3 regions of the Paenibacillus sp. Marseille-Q9583 genome follow, and region 3 is predicted to be linked to each of the others. Evidence: riboswitches for the same ligand, from Rfam matches in the RefSeq annotation. Region 3 holds a riboswitch; each other region holds the start of a gene.
What was found. Region 3 has a riboswitch for cyclic di-AMP ahead of ACWNM1_RS23145 (C40 family peptidase). Riboswitches for the same ligand answer to the same signal wherever they lie in the genome.
Positions count from the first base shown of each region.

Region 1: another riboswitch for cyclic di-AMP. It lies ahead of ACWNM1_RS17445 (ubiquitin-like domain-containing protein); the one in region 3 lies ahead of ACWNM1_RS23145 (C40 family peptidase).
Region 2: another riboswitch for cyclic di-AMP. It lies ahead of ACWNM1_RS26155 (APC family permease); the one in region 3 lies ahead of ACWNM1_RS23145 (C40 family peptidase).

Region 1 covers NZ_CDRJTB010000037.1:9,722-14,996, reverse strand. The annotation lists gene rsmA (16S rRNA (adenine(1518)-N(6)/adenine(1519)-N(6))-dimethyltransferase RsmA) at 1-163, opposite strand, end outside; gene rnmV (ribonuclease M5) at 160-711, opposite strand; gene ACWNM1_RS17445 (ubiquitin-like domain-containing protein) at 888-2,051, opposite strand; cyclic di-AMP (ydaO/yuaA leader) riboswitch at 2,333-2,562, opposite strand; gene ACWNM1_RS17440 (TatD family hydrolase) at 2,760-3,530, opposite strand; gene ACWNM1_RS17435 (HD domain-containing protein) at 3,642-4,925, opposite strand; gene ACWNM1_RS17430 (AbrB/MazE/SpoVT family DNA-binding domain-containing protein) at 5,230-5,275, shown strand, end outside.
Region 2 covers NZ_CDRJTB010000079.1:1,763-7,037, forward strand. The annotation lists gene ACWNM1_RS26145 (DsbA family protein) at 1-608, shown strand, start outside; gene ACWNM1_RS26150 (disulfide oxidoreductase) at 605-1,069, shown strand; cyclic di-AMP (ydaO/yuaA leader) riboswitch at 1,267-1,425, shown strand; gene ACWNM1_RS26155 (APC family permease) at 1,548-3,365, shown strand; gene ACWNM1_RS26160 (ABC transporter substrate-binding protein) at 3,567-4,574, shown strand; gene ACWNM1_RS26165 (FecCD family ABC transporter permease) at 4,796-5,275, shown strand, end outside.
Region 3 covers NZ_CDRJTB010000061.1:23,920-29,194, forward strand. The annotation lists gene ACWNM1_RS23135 (M1 family metallopeptidase) at 1-249, shown strand, start outside; gene ACWNM1_RS23140 (hypothetical protein) at 261-1,091, shown strand; cyclic di-AMP (ydaO/yuaA leader) riboswitch at 1,306-1,444, shown strand; gene ACWNM1_RS23145 (C40 family peptidase) at 1,498-1,926, shown strand; cyclic di-AMP (ydaO/yuaA leader) riboswitch at 2,286-2,427, shown strand; gene ACWNM1_RS23150 (C40 family peptidase) at 2,433-2,924, shown strand; gene ACWNM1_RS23155 (GNAT family N-acetyltransferase) at 3,180-3,665, shown strand; gene ACWNM1_RS23160 (c-type cytochrome) at 3,793-4,149, shown strand; gene ACWNM1_RS23165 (4a-hydroxytetrahydrobiopterin dehydratase) at 4,241-4,528, opposite strand; gene ACWNM1_RS23170 (hypothetical protein) at 4,757-5,050, opposite strand; gene motA (flagellar motor stator protein MotA) at 5,257-5,275, shown strand, end outside.

The DNA of each region.
Region 1 (5,275 bases), on a different contig from region 3:
ATGCCCCTGATTGGCTATCTAGCCCAGCAGCGTCTACAATCTTGTCCAATATATTTTGATCAATCAAAAAATTCTGTCCTAAGCTCTTCTTGAACTTGAATCCATAACGTTGAATAATTTCTTTCGTCCGTTTTGGAGTCGAAATTTCCTCTCTACCACTCATGAAGTAATGCCCCCCTGATCAATTTGGGCGAGAGCTCCGGCAAATTCCTCCCGCGTAATTCCAAACATCGCCAGCCGCTTGTACAGCTGCTTGCCATTACAATATCCAATTCCAAGCAAATTACCAAGTGCCATACGTCTTTCAGCTGCCCGAGGGTGTACAAGCATTCCAGCGGCCATTAGATCATCAAGTCCGATTAAAGCAGGTGCACCTTCAAAAGAGGTATGTACATTCCGCAGCGCATGACGAATCGCCTCTGGAGAAGCGTTCTCCACACCGATATCTCCCTTGCGGGTTGCGTCCTTCTCCGGAATGAAGGCATGCTTGCAGCCCGGCACCTTTGCGGACACAATCTTACGAATTCGTTCACCCGCGTGATCCGGGTCAGTAAGGATAATCACTCCTCTGCGCTCCATAGCAAGCGCGATCTTCGCAATTACGGTCCGGTCTACAGCCGATCCCCCTGTTTCGATCGTATCTGCTTCTACAGCGCGTTTAACAGCGACGGTATCACTCTTACCTTCAACGACAATTAATTCCTTAATCATTTCTCTTGACTCCTTCCAAAAAAAGCAAAAAAGAAGAGGTTTCGCTCCTCTTCTTTTGGTTAAAGAATGTATAAGTGATGAGCGGTTGCTCTGCGATCAACGAAATGATCATCTGGCGTTCCTTAACGGTTATCATCACTATAGCTTATCGAAGAATAATTTGCAAAAGCTTCAGCCTAGTTTAACTCCGGCTTCACAGGTCCAATCACATAAATGGTACGTGATTTACGACCGAAATTACGGACATGGCTCAGTGAATCGTAATAGACATCTACTTTATTGCCTTTAATGGCACCGCCAGTATCTTCTGCTCGGCGGAATCCAAGCCCCTCGATATATACCCACCAGCCAATAGGGATTACATTCGGGTCTACCGCAATTGTACGACCTTCCGTTACGCGTGTTCCGGAGGCAGTTTTGGTACCAATACCTGGCTCTTCTGATGAATAAGCTGTCATGGAGACGTTCTTAATCATCTTCTTGTACTCAAAGTCTACGCCAGCCTTGCTAGTGACGTTATTAGTCTTGGCGCTAACCTTAGCCGTTTTTGAAGTGGTGTTTGATTTGGAAGTTGTTGTAGTCTTAGCTACAGCCGGCTTAGGAAGTGCTTTGGTACCAACGGCAATAATCTTATCTTTCGTTACCGTTTGTACTTCCTTACCAATCATGCGCATAGAGGCCAGTTCTCCGTCTTGGTAGATCTTTTCAATATGCTGAATCATGACGCCTGGTTTGCCTGCCTGTGCCACTCTAACTGTTCCCACAGTAAGGGAGGGGTCTGCTGTCTTGATGACTCTGAAGGGTAAGTTAGTTGTTCGCTGTACGGTCTGTTTGTTGATGCGAACAATCTTAACCTCCATGTTTGCAGAAATGGTGGTGTCTAACGAAGGGAAAATCTTATCATGACCTTCTAGGGTAATGCCCATTTTCTCAATTGCTTTACCAATTGTGTCTTCGGTGGTATATAACGTTTTTGTTGCTCCATCCGCAGTAAGACTAATTTTCTGCGCACGATTGATAACGACACGGTCACCGTCTTTTATTTCATCACTCAGTCCTAAAGATAGTTCATCATGCGGCTGCAGCGAAATTTGCTCTTTCTCCAACACATCACCAAGAAGCGCTTCCCGCGTTTCAAGCGTCTGTGTTTGCCCGTCTATTACTAAAAATAATTGTTTGTTGCTTTGACCGTGTACGTACAGCAGAATAAGTAGCGCGATAGCGACTGAAATCACGCCTGCAAGTAAAAGTACGCGAGTATTCACTTGCTCCCACCGTAATGCGAAAGACCTGCTGGATGACTGCGAATCATGGGATACTTCTGGTTGGAATACGCCCATTCTCTCCATCCTCCTTACATAGCCCCGTCGTCAATTGTATATCATGAGGACTGAATTCCTTTGACGAAACTATTTGAGATTGTCACAGGACACGCACGTAATAACTTAGCGTCTCCTGCTCATGGATCGCCTGCTCGGCACAGCTACTCCCACCCCTGTTATATAACAGTATGTGGGCAACATTCTATTTATTCAAAAATAAAAAAGCCTAAAAAGAGTTCAACTGAGGACTCTTTCGTGGCTTCTCCAATATCAGAATAGAGAATGCTTGTGCACGAGGTTGCCTCTCTTACTTGCGCTTACGGGGTTAGCTGTCGGGTTCGGACGAAAGAGAGACGCCCTATTTCAGGTCACCCGCTCATGGCGGTTGCCCTTAAATTCACCCCAAAGACCACGTGAAGAAATCAAATACTGTCCTACGGCACGTCTAAACCGTATTTAAAATACAGGCATGCGGCAGGTCAATATTGGTTCCCCCGTTCTCCATACGGAGACTCAGCGAGACGATCCATGAATCAATGGCTGTCACTATAACACAGCTCACATCACTGAAAAGATGATATCCTGTTTTGATGCATGTTGTAAAGGACGATTCAACCACGTTTACGCAAAAATATGGTTAAAATATTGTAATATTCAGCCGTTTTTATATTAAAAAAGTTTAATATATCGGCCGTTCTCTATTTTTCGCCTGTTTTGCTCCCGTTTTCACTCAATCCCAAATCGTTCCAGTGCGTTCGCATACGTTATTTTAGCCAATTCTTCCCATGTCAACCCTTTAATTTCAGCTGCTGCCTCTGCTACAAGCTTCACATGAGCGCTCTCATTTCGCTTCCCGCGGAAGGGGTGTGGAGTCAAATATGGAGCATCGGTTTCGATCAATAATCGGTCTAGTGGGGTCTGCGCAAGCACTTCTTTTGGCACTCTTGCATTTTTGAACGTAATGGGTCCTCCAAAGGATAAATGAAAACCAAGATTCAAGCACATTTTAGCTGTTTCCCAGCTTCCTGAGAACGAGTGCATCACGCCTCCAACCTCATTTGCTTTTTCCTCCCGTAAAATCCGTACAACATCCTCATGGGCATCACGATCATGAATACAAATCGGCATATTTAGTTCACGGGCTAGTCCAATTTGCTTGCGAAAAACTTCATGTTGCACATCCTTGGGGGAAGTATCCCAGTAATAATCCAGTCCGATTTCACCAATAGCCACTACTTTTTTATGACTGCATAGAGAAGCGATCCACTCGAGATCTCCTTCTTTCATATCAATCGCATCCTGAGGATGCCAACCCACTGCCGCATAAATATAATCATAAGATTCCGCCAGCTTCATCGTTGAGGGAATCGTCTCCCGATTAAATCCGATATTAATCATCTTGCTAACTCCTGCTTCTACAGCACGAGCGATAACTTCTTCCCGATCCTCGTCGAATTGAGGTGCATCCAGATGCGTATGTGTGTCAAACAGAAACATTTTAACCCTCACTCCTTGTTCTTTTTTAAATGTATGACAATATAAGTTTCACGCTATCCGTTATATCTTATATTTCTACTCTTCTTGTCAAAAATCCCATATTTTCTTGTATTATTTTGCAAAAATCTCTGCAATAGAAGCAGGCAATCGCGTAAGCGCATTTCTCAACTTATCCTGAGGAAAATAAAGATGATATCTGCCACGGTGAATGCCGCTAATAGAACGCACAATATCCGACACCTCTGAAATTTCCCGCAGATGATCATGCCGATCAAGCAGCAGAATTTGTTTATTGTCAAAAGCTTCTCCCGGACGGAACACATCATAGGGTAGATCTGTTGGAAAATCAATCTCTAAATCATATTCTGGGTGAAGTCCCGCTGCCTCAAAACTGCTGCGAATTTCAGTAATCATATCTGTATCGAGATTCTCCACCTCAACATATTTATACAGTTTACGATGAATAAAACGGGTACACAAGTCGCTTAGTAGCTCATCTTTCTCAAGCGTCCATTGCATAAAAGCCGTCTGTACCAGTGCTTCATCTAGCATTAAATATTGCTTCACTGTCACCTCACCACGGAATAAATCCTCCAGCGGATTAATCATGAAACTAAAATTGTACCCCGCTTGGAAAAGCTCCTTGGCTCTACGGAAAATTTGTCGCAAAATAATCTCTGAGCTACGTGTCACCGGATGAAAATAAACTTGCCAGTACATTTGATAACGCGACATTAAATAATCTTCAATGGCATGCATTCCCGATTCTTTTACAACAACTCGACCATTATAAGGACGCAGCATTCTTAAAATCCGATCAATGTCGATCGTCCCATAGTTTACACCCGTATAGTACGCATCACGCAGCAAATAATCCATGCGATCAGCATCTAGCGGACTGGAAACGAGATTTACAACAATTTCATGCTCATAAGTTTTAGCGATTACAGAGGCTACTTTACGAGGAAAATCCTCCTCCACATCACGCAAGATCTCAGTAATCTCTGTGTCCTCCAGAATAATTCGACAAGTCCAATCCTCATGATTCATTTCAAAAGCTTCTTCTATAGAATGGGAAAATGGACCATGTCCCAGATCATGCAGCAAGGCCGCACACAAGGTGAGCAGACTTTCTTCAGGAATCCAATCTTTATACCCGCTTCGTTCAAATTGCGAAATAATTCTACGTGTAATTTCGTACACCCCTAGGGAATGAGAAAACCGACTATGCTCTGCGCCATGAAAAGTAAGATACGAGGTACCCAGCTGGCGAATACGGCGTAAACGCTGAAATTCCTTTGTATTTATTAGTCGCCAAATAATAGTATCCTGCACGTGGATATAATTGTGAACCGGATCTTTGAAAACCTTTTCTTCTGTGAGCGGCTGCTTCATGAGATCAACTCCTTTATTAAATTTAATATGATTTTAACCAATATAAGTATATAATAAGTAATTATGTCGTACTTTGTCGAATGGTGACGTTTTTAGTCTTGGTAAATCGACAAAGTTTATTTTTTCGCTTTTTTTAGAATTCGTGATTGTTATAGGGAATTCAAAGTTTTCGTGAAAAAGCACTTATTCAACAGATGAAAAAAGGTTGACTGTTTTGGGAATCGTTGGTATTATAAATATCATAAAACAGTGAACAATGTCGAATAATGACGTTTTTGGAACATTGAGAGGAGTAACGATTGTTATGATGAAATCAACAGGAATTGTAAGAAAAGTAGACGAACTTGGAC
Region 2 (5,275 bases), on a different contig from region 3:
TTATGTTAGCTTCGAAAGATGCCGCAAAAAATGCCACTTCGGGAGAACCAGTAGCATTCAATTACAGTGAGCTACCTAGAGTCGGTAAAGAGGATGCACCTGTTAAAATTGTTGAATTTGGAGACTTAAAATGTCCAGCGTGTTCCCAATTTGCAACTTCAGTTAAACCGAAAATTGTTCAAGATTTTGTCAACGAGGGAAAAGCAGCGCTCTACTTTGTAAATATGGCTTTCGTTGGTCCAGACTCTGAAACTGCTTCACTTGCTGCATTATCTGTTTACCATCAGAATCATGATGAATTCTGGAAGTTCTATGATGCTGTATATGCTCAACAAGGTGATGAGAGCGATGAATGGGCGACTGAAGATTTCTTAGTAAGCCTTGCGGAGAAAGAGAAGTTAGCTATCGATTACGAACTGCTGCGTAAAGATATCAAGGATCGTACGTATGCAGATGAGCTGAATAAGGGTATGCAGTTAGCTAGTGAAGCGGGTGTGACGACTACACCATCTCTTTACATTAATGGGGTAATAACTGCGGATCCATTTAACATTGAAGCGATTTCAACTGAAATTAATGACGCCGCAAAAGCTGTGGAGGCAAAGTGACAAAGTTCCTATCTTTTTGCAAGCGTAACTGCCTGTATCTGGCCTGGTTCGTCTCTTTAGTTGCTGTTGCCGGTAGCTTGTATTTGAGCGAAGTATTGAAATATGAACCTTGTAAGCTTTGCTGGTTCCAGCGAATTTTTATGTATCCTCAGTTATTCCTCTTGGGAATAGCGACGTTTCGAGGGGATAAAAGGATTATTCCATATGTACTTCCACTAAGCTTGATTGGTGGCAGTATCTCGATCTATCATTATGCGGAGCAGAAGATTCCTGCGTTAAGTAAAGTGCTTCCTTGTACAATTGGTGTTCCTTGTAATAAGGATTACTTGAACTTTTTTGGATTCATTACGATTCCTTTTCTTGCATTAATCGCTTTTGCTTTAATTAGCATTTTACTTTGGTACGGACGCAAGGAAGAAGAAGTGATGGAGTTAGATAACGAGGAAAGTTTAGGATTTTGATTTTTCAACTTTGAGGGACCGAAAAAGATGTGAAAAATGATTAAAAACACGGCCCAGAGGGATAATTGAAGAGAATGAAAGAAAGCATCCAATAAGACGCTATATTTGCGGTTATTGGATGTTTTTTCATTCTATTTTCATTTTTTTCAACGCTTTACTGTATACACTTTGTAGACTAATATTAGACCTTGTGAGAAGTTGAATATGCGCTGAATTTTCTAAGGGAAAACGGGGGAACCAAACTTGGCATATGTGCCAATGGGGTGAATCGGAATGGGTCGATTAGACTTATACCGTAGGGCTAAACCACAGCCCGAATCCGCCAGCTAACCTCGTAAGCAAAGGTGGGATAATGACCATGCATAGCATGCGGATCATTTCCGTATGCTATTTTTAGTGTCTGCATTTATGAATCCACCAATGAAAACAGCGCGCGGAAATTCCGTTTCAGCTCCCAAAGAAAGGAACTGTATCCACCATGGTAAGCAAGGTAAAACGACTATTGATCGGGCGTCCGATGAAGTCGAACGAACTCGATCATGAAAAGTTATCCAAGGTTAAAGCACTGGCTGTCCTGTCTTCTGATGCGCTCTCGTCTGTAGCCTACGGAACGGAACAAATTTTGATTGTACTGGTGGCTGCGGGGTTTACTGCCATCTGGTATTCCCTGCCAATTGCCTTAGCCGTATTGGGCCTGCTGGCCATCCTGATTTTATCCTATCGGCAGACAATTTACGCTTATCCTCAGGGAGGCGGAGCTTACATCGTTGCCAAGAGTAATCTTGGTGTTCCGACAGGGCTCTTAGCAGGAGGGTCTTTGTTAGTGGATTACATTCTGACCGTAGCTGTTAGTGCGTCGGCAGGGACGGATGCGATCACATCGGCTTTTCCAAGTCTTCATAATCACACCGTTCTTATTGCAGTATCTGTTATTATTTTACTTACTTTGATTAATCTTCGCGGAGTTACAGAATCAGCTTCATTCATCGCAATCCCAGTGTATTTGTTTGTGGTGTCGATTGTAGTGTTGATTATCTCCGGTGTTATTAAATATGCAGCAGGTGGCGTGCATGCGAATGTCCCTGAAATTGGCTCTGCTGTTTCTAATGTTAGTTTGTTTCTACTATTAAAAGCCTTCAGTTCTGGCTGTTCAGCGCTTACGGGTGTAGAGGCTGTATCTAATGCCATTCCAAACTTTAAAGCACCTGCTGAAAAGAACGCAGCCAAGACCTTAATGGTCATGGGGGTTATACTTGGATTTATGTTTACAGGTATCACACTACTGGCGTATTGGTACGGCATAGTGCCTGATGAAAAGGCAACGGTTGTTTCTCAGATCGCTGAATCGACCTTTGGCCGCGGAACCTTATATTTTTTCATTCAAGGTATCACAGCAGTAATTTTGTTCTTGGCAGCTAATACAGCTTACTCAGCGTTCCCGCTGCTCGCATTCATGTTTGCAAAAGATAAATATATGCCACATGCTTTTATGGTTCGTGGAGACCGTCTAGGTTTCTCTAACGGTATTATTTTTCTAGGTGTTCTGTCTGCTGTGCTTGTAGCTGCATTCCATGGAAATACAGAAAGCTTGATTCCACTTTATGCGGTTGGTGTATTCATTCCTTTCACATTGTCACAGCTAGGAATGATGGTTCATTGGTTTAAAACAAAACCAGCGGGATGGAAAAAAAGATTTGTTGTAAATACCATCGGTATGCTGACTACATTGACGATTACGCTTATTTTTATCATCACTAAATTCTCAAGCGTATGGATGGCTTTCATTTTCTTACCTGCTGTAATGTTTGTGTTCCACCGGATTCACAAGCACTATTTGAACACTGCAGATCAGCTTCGTATATGCCCGAGTACAGATAAACCTTTGATTAAGGGCAGTACAGTTGTTGTTCCTGTTGCGGGTGTAACACGTGCTGTACTACATTCCATCAGCTATGCCAAGTCTCTAACGGATAATGTTGTAGCCGTGTATGTTGGCTTTGATGAAGAGGACATTCAAAAAATGGAGCAACGATGGGAGGAATGGAATCCGGGTGTACGCCTGATTGTACTTCGTTCCAGATATCGCAGTATTATTCGTCCGTTAGTGAAATTTATTGATACAGTGGAGTGGAAGACCGCAGCGACGGATCATATCACAATTCTGATTCCACAGTTTATAACTAAACATTGGTGGCAAGCCGTACTTCATAATCAGACCAGCTTTTTAATCCGTTCGTATCTAATGAATTCAAAAGATGTTGTAGTTGCGACTGTCCCATATCATTTGAATAAATAATGGATCATTAAGGAGAGGCTATATCCGGAACGTTCGGAATATAGCCTTTTTTGTCTTTTTAAGAAGGGAATTATTGCAAATCCACAAAATTTAAAATTTATATGTTGACATAGAGAATGAGAATCAATATCATTTAAAAGTGAGACTGAGGTAGTCAACACCTATGAATAACATAGGATGTATACACTAGGAGGGTATTTAATGTTTTTGTTTAACAGAAAAAGATTTGGAAGCATGAAATTAACGATGGTCGGATTAATGGTGATGGTGCTATTCTTATCCGCTTGCGGTAATAATAATCCTGGTAACGCTTCAAACGCAGGAACAGAGCCAACGACGGCACCTACTGCTGAAACTACAGAAGCTCCTACAGCTCCTAAGACGTTAACGGATGCAATGGGACATGAAGTAGCGATTCCAGCTAATCCTGGGCGTGTACTGGGTTCTTATTTGGAGGATGCTTTGGTAACTCTAGGTGTGACTCCAGTAGCGCAATGGTCAGTGACTAATGGTATTCAAGATTATCTGTCCACTGAATTGAAGGATGTTCCTACGATCAGCTACGATCTTCCGCTCGAGGCAGTAACTAGCTTCGCTCCGGATCTTATCCTCATCCCATCGGAGTCATCTGTACAGAATGGTATCTATGACCAACTGAATAAGATTGCACCGACTTATGTGATTGGGGATAAGCTAAATCAAGATTGGCGTAAATCGCTACTCAAGATAGGTGAAATTCTGAACAAGACCCCTGATGCAGAGAAAGCCATTAAAGATTATGAAGACAAGGCGGCTGCAGCGAAAGAAAAGCTTAAAGGAGCTATTGGAGAAGAGTCCGTGGCGATTTTATGGTTGGTACAAAAGAACTTCTATATTGTAGACGAAACCCGCAGCAGTGGTGCTGTATTATATACAGACCTTGGTGTAAAGCTGCCTAACTTAGTAACAGAAATTCCTGTTGGTACAAGAGCTACTTGGAATCCAATTTCGCTAGAGAAGCTTTCTGAGCTGACAGCAGATCATATTATCCTTGTAAATAGTGATAAGACTGAGGGTTCGGAGATTCTGGACAGTTCAATTTGGAAAGGAATCCCGGCTGTAAAAGCTGGTAATGTACATGAAATGAGCTCAACAAGCAGTTGGCTATACAGTGGTGCTAACGCTGGTGGCAAAATTATTGACGATGTGTTAAAAAGTTTTGTGAAATAAAGAGTCGTAATTCACCATGAATGAGACTGATCATTTGGGTGGGGAAGGGCGTGCAGATCAAGTATCTTAGGATACTTAGATCTGCACCATTTTTTTATAAACCATTCCTGTATTACTGAAAGAGAACTCCTACAATTGTACAACCTAATTTTTTTTGCGATAATGAGAATGATTGTTGTTATCATATAGACCATTGTAACTATCGATTAAGGAGACGACTCATGGTTTCACCCTCAGATTTCGCGCATCGTAATAAAAATGATACACAAAAAGCTCTACATACCCGACCGACAGCTGCAATGGGTATTCTACTGATTGGACTCGCTGCCATTGCCTTTGGACTGGCACTTTCGGTCTCGGTGGGTGCGGCAGATATCAGGCTAGCTACGGTATGGGAAGCAATATTTCATTTCAATCCAGATTTACAAAAACATCAGGTGATAAGAGAACTGCGATTTCCACGCGCGATAGCAGGTGCTTTGGTCGGTGCTTGCTTCGCAGTAGCAGGGGCAATCATGCAGGGGATGACAAGGAACCCTCTTGCGGATTCAGGTCTGTTAGGCTTGAATGCGGGAGCAGGTGTAGCGCTGGCCATAGTTTTTGCTTTTGCACCTTCGCTCTCCTTTACTTCACTTATGTTGTTTTGTTTTATAGGTGCTGCTATAGCGTCTTTTATCGTATTTGGAATCGGGTCACTATCT
Region 3 (5,275 bases):
AGATTCACATTCGACGATGGCTCTGCGACAGAGCAGGTCTGGAGCGGTGAAGGGGCAGAGACTACATTCCAATTGTTAAGCGATAAGCTTCTCCTCTCTGCTGAGATTGATCCTGAGCATACCGTTCTTTTAGAAAGCAAACATCTGAACAACTTCAGACTGGCGGAAATAGAGCCCAAAACGCTCTCCCGCTGGACATTAAGTGTAACTAAACTAGTTGAAACTGTGCTCGGAACTCTTGTCTGGTGAGGTGAATGATTGTGAGAACATCGATAACCCGCGGCTGGCAAAGCATGAAGGAGCAATTTTATATTCTGATTCTGCTCTTCATCTACCGACTGCTCTGGGGCTACTTTATGTACGGCTTCATCCGGTCTGCTATCGTTCCAATTCTACTGCGCTATCCAGATAAAGACGCTGGTGGCAGCGGAATGGGCAGACTACTCTATTATGTCGAAGGGCAGTTCAGCTTAAACACAGATCCTGCGATACGTACTTGGTTATGGATGTTCCTAGGGCTTGTTGTCTTACGACTGCTACTCTCCCCCTTCATAAGGGCAGGATTACTGCATGAACTCCATCAGGAGCGAAAAGGAGAGCGGGGCCTGTTCTTTTTTCCCGGTATGAAGCTTTATGGATTTCCAGTGTTTATCTTCAGTCTAATCGAATGGGTGCTGGCTCTACTTCCGTTATACTGGCTTGCTCCAAAAATGTACGGGCTATTCTTGTCCTCCTTTCTGAACTACTCTTTGTTACTTCATCTAGTTCCATACGTATTGGCATGGCTTATATACATCTTTATCGTGCGCCTGTTCCTTCTATATATGCAGTTTGGTTATACCAGCGGCACGGGGATGTTCTCCTCCTTATTCATTTGCTTGAAGTCGCTGATTCCGGCAATAGGAATTTCAATCATACTTGGTGCAGCAGGCCTGATCCTTTTGCTAGTGTGCGGACTAACGGGTATCTTCTGTCCTGGCCTACCAGCACTTCTTATTCGTCAACTTTCATCACTGCCCTCAACACTCTTCAAAATGTGGGGAATTTCAGCTCAGTATCATCTATGGCACAGTAAAGCATTTCCACAATAATTTGAAGCATTACAGAACATAATATAAGAGTCCCGGTTCCTGAATCAGGAGCTGGGACTCTTTCGCGTTATAGACAAATTATGAGGATTTGCAAAATCGTAAAGACTTTGTTACAATAAGTCCTGTTCCATTGGTAACAAGTTTGTAATCATTTGAAACGATTTCTACATAACTTCATGTATTTGTCGTAGTCATGTCGATAAGTCACTATCTGGTGCATAAAACGCCGAATTCCTTGCACCGGGAAGTGGGGGAACCATATTTTGGGTGAATTGATCTCGCTTTGCAGTGATCATAGGGGAACCTTCTACCGAATCCTTAAGCTAACCTCACAGGCATTGGAAGGGGTACAATTTTTTTGAAGAATTTAAGAAAAGCATGCGTCGCTGCGGCGCTAGGACTTGTGATGGCGTTCTCTATTGGTGGAGGAAGTGCCTTTGCAGATTCTAAGATGGACAGTGTTATTTCAAAGACAATTGGAGTTGCCTATAAAACCGGAGGCACTAGCACTGCCGGGTTTGACTGTTCTGGATTTACTACGTATGTATTCAAGAAGGTGGGTCTTTCTTTGCCCCGTACTTCAAAAGCTCAATATAATGTCGGAACTCCTGTAGCCAAAAGTAAATTACGTTCAGGTGACCTAGTTTTCTTTAACACATTAGGCAACGGCGTATCCCATGTCGGCATTTATGTTGGAAACGGAAAATTCGCACAATCATCATCTTCATATGGCGTGACCATCACTTCACTTAGCCAGTCCTACTGGGCCAATCGCTACGTTGGTGCTAAAAGAGTAATGAGTACTTCCTCATATCAAGCTATAGCCTACGATTAATACTTCCCCACAACTATAACCTCACAATTACATTATATAGACCTGGGTTTGATTATTAACTTAATCGAATCCAGGTTTTATTTTGCCTTATTATATTCTTTACACCTCCAGAACGGACTTTAAACACTTTTATTTGATAAAAATTTCAATAAATATAAAAATTAGTTTAATATTATCGCTTACATATGCATTTTGTCTTTAAAAAAACGAAATTTTCTGCATGATTATGTTAAAAACGATTGCCAAGCGGCACTCTGTTTGTTACAATAACTGCAGTAAGATTTTAGTAACATTTTTGTAATCATTAAGTTGTTATTTACAAAGGTTTTGTCATGTATTGATTACAAGCTATTCCTAATCAACAGTATCAGCCGAGTTTCCTAACTATTAGGAAAACGGGGGAACCAACTTTGGGTGAATTGACCTCCATTTTTAGAGGGGTCATAGGGGACCTTCAACCGAACCCTTAAGCTAACCTCGTAGGCATCCGGAAGGGGTATAAACTTTTGAAGAAGAAGCTAGCAGCAGCAGTACTTAGCTTTTCCATTATTTTCACCATCGGAGCAGGAAGCGCTTTCGCGGATTCCAAAATGGATAAAGTGATCGACAAGACCATCGGAACTAAGTACGTATCCGGCGGCATCTCCACAAATGGATTTGATTGCTCCGGATTTACAATGTATGTATTTGATAAAATTGGTATAAACCTACCACACCAATCAGGTTCCCAGTATCAAATGGGTACTGCTATCTCCCAAGATGATTTAAGATCTGGAGATCTTGTATTCTTCAATACAAGTGGTAAGGGTGTCTCCCATGTCGGTATTTATGTCGGTGAAGGCAAGTTTGCACACGCATCTTCCTCACGCGGTGTAACGATTAGCTCCCTGAGTGATAGCTACTACGTGAAACGCTACATCGGTGCTAAACGAATTATGAGCACGGATGCTTATCATTCTGTTGCTTCTGAGACAGAAGATAATGATGATGTTCAATAAGTAAATCGTACATAGGCTCTTTTCCAAGATGTTGATTCTTGGGGAAGAGCTTGTTTTTTGTCTTATTTAGTATTTACCCCTCTCAGAATTTGTAAAACAATAATCTTCATAAATTTCTGAGTCGACCATGCCTCTTTTTGTATATAATTAGTTACAAGCATAAACGCCTTCGATCTCCTTATAAGGACCATAAGTATTTTAAGCTAGAAATACAAGACATTTTAAGTCGCCCCGTGAAAGGAGGTTCTTGACCTTATGATAAATCCCCCTGTTACTTTTCATGTAGCGCCTATGGAGACCAGTCACGCGGAAGAGATTTGCAACTGGGATTACACTGCCCCTTATAATATTTACGGCTGGATGCCGTGGGAGCAAATGCAGGCTCTTGGAATCGAGTTCGGTGACCCGCAGCTACGGAATGAGCAATATGTCTCCATATTAAATGGGCAAGGGATGTTGTGTGGATTCGCGCAGTTGTTTCCAATGGAAGGTGTTGTTCGCTTGGGGATTGGTATGCGCCCTGATCTATGTGGTCAAGGTCTAGGAAAAATATTCATGGATGTAATCGTGCAAACAGCCTTGCTTCGTTATCCTGAGCGTGAGATTGATCTAGAGGTATTGACCTGGAACCAGCGGGCGATCCGAACTTACCAAAAGTGTGGATTTACAATTACCGATACGTATGAACGCCTAACCCCCACAGGAAACAAACCTTTTTATTGCATGGTCTATGATAAATAATATAAAATTCCATATTTTTCAATGATTTGATGGCATTATCGTTCATTTTTTTGTCACAAACCCTATGATAACGCTTCACCTTGAGCTATAATGTAGGGAGCAGCTTACATAGAAGGGACGAACTGGGATGCAGAAATGGATCATGAGCGGTTTGTTTTTTGCCGCCTGTGCCTTTGCGGTAGTACTTATGTTTACACTTCCAGGTAAAGAAGAGGTAGCTGAACAGAATAAGCCGACGATGCCGGAAGTCCAATTGGATGCGGCAAAGGCCGAAGCAACCGTGAAAGCCAGCTGTATCACCTGTCACGGCGATCAGCTTCAAGGTGGAGTTGGACCCAGTCTTCAAAATGAAGGCGGTCAGCATGATGCTGAAGAAATCTACAGTATCGTCACTAAAGGACGAGGTCAAATGCCTTCCTTTAAAGAAAAGCTAGCCCCTGAGGAGATTGCAAACGTCGCCCTCTGGCTCTCAGAGAAAAAGTAACAGTAACTACTACCTAAGCAACTAAAAACGCCCGTGCCAGAAGATAGTTCACTATCTGCGCACGGGCGTTTATTTATGAGTTTGGGCGACACTAACGATTTTTCTCAAAGGCTTCATTAAATTCATGTGCCTCTCGAATATCTAGAGCTGTAATTCCGTCTTCCTCATTTGATTTCAGTCGTAAAGTCACTGTCTTATAATCAATCGTAATATGTGGATGGTGATCAAAGGCTTCTGAAATGGTGGCTACTTCATCAACGAAAGCAATACCCTTCATATATTGGCTGAACATATATTTTCGCACCATGGTATTCTCTTCCAGCTTCCAACCTTCCAGCTTGCTGATCTGCTCACGCAGTTCTTCTTCGGTAAATAACAATTCGTTTCCTCCCTTACTAAAAATTGCAGTAAAATCCGCAGGTCCCTTTACTCGTCTTATTCGTTAAACAAAACATCCCTTAGCTTCTGAGGTCCAAGGGATGTGCCAGGATAAAGGCAATATTTTCGATTAAATGTATTCAAGAATCCCAGCGATTATAACTCGGCTACACCAATTTTAACACGGGCTACTAACTACGGGCAAATTACGCCCCGCCGGCCCCTCTTCTTAAATCAAAACAACAGAGGCTAAATCCTCTTCTCCGACTAAAATATTAATGCGGTGCGTGTCCTTATCGTAGATGATAACGCCGCTCCCCACCTCAATCATAGGTTCATTACCCAGCGCGAAGAAAAGATCCTCAGCCAGCGCCTCCCATACCTCCAGCTTGGATTCCTGCGGCAGTTCTTGCCACTCTTCCGGATCCATTTCAAAAAATAAGTACCCATCGGAAATTCGTCCGACAGCCTCGGTTAAATCCGTCAGAATTTCACCGTAATCTCTACCATGCTTTACACCCACATGTATCACTCCGTTTTCTCCACAGATGAATAATTACTTACCTTATCCATTATAGCCGAAAAAATGACTTCACAAAAAACGGAATGATGTCGATAAATAAGAATATACGTTATTCGGTTTCGAACAGAGTGCCTTGCCGCTGTTTCAAGGATGATATACGCGGCTTTGTCGGAACACATCTTATAATCTCATGGACGAGGTGCATAATGGAAATTTCAACAATAC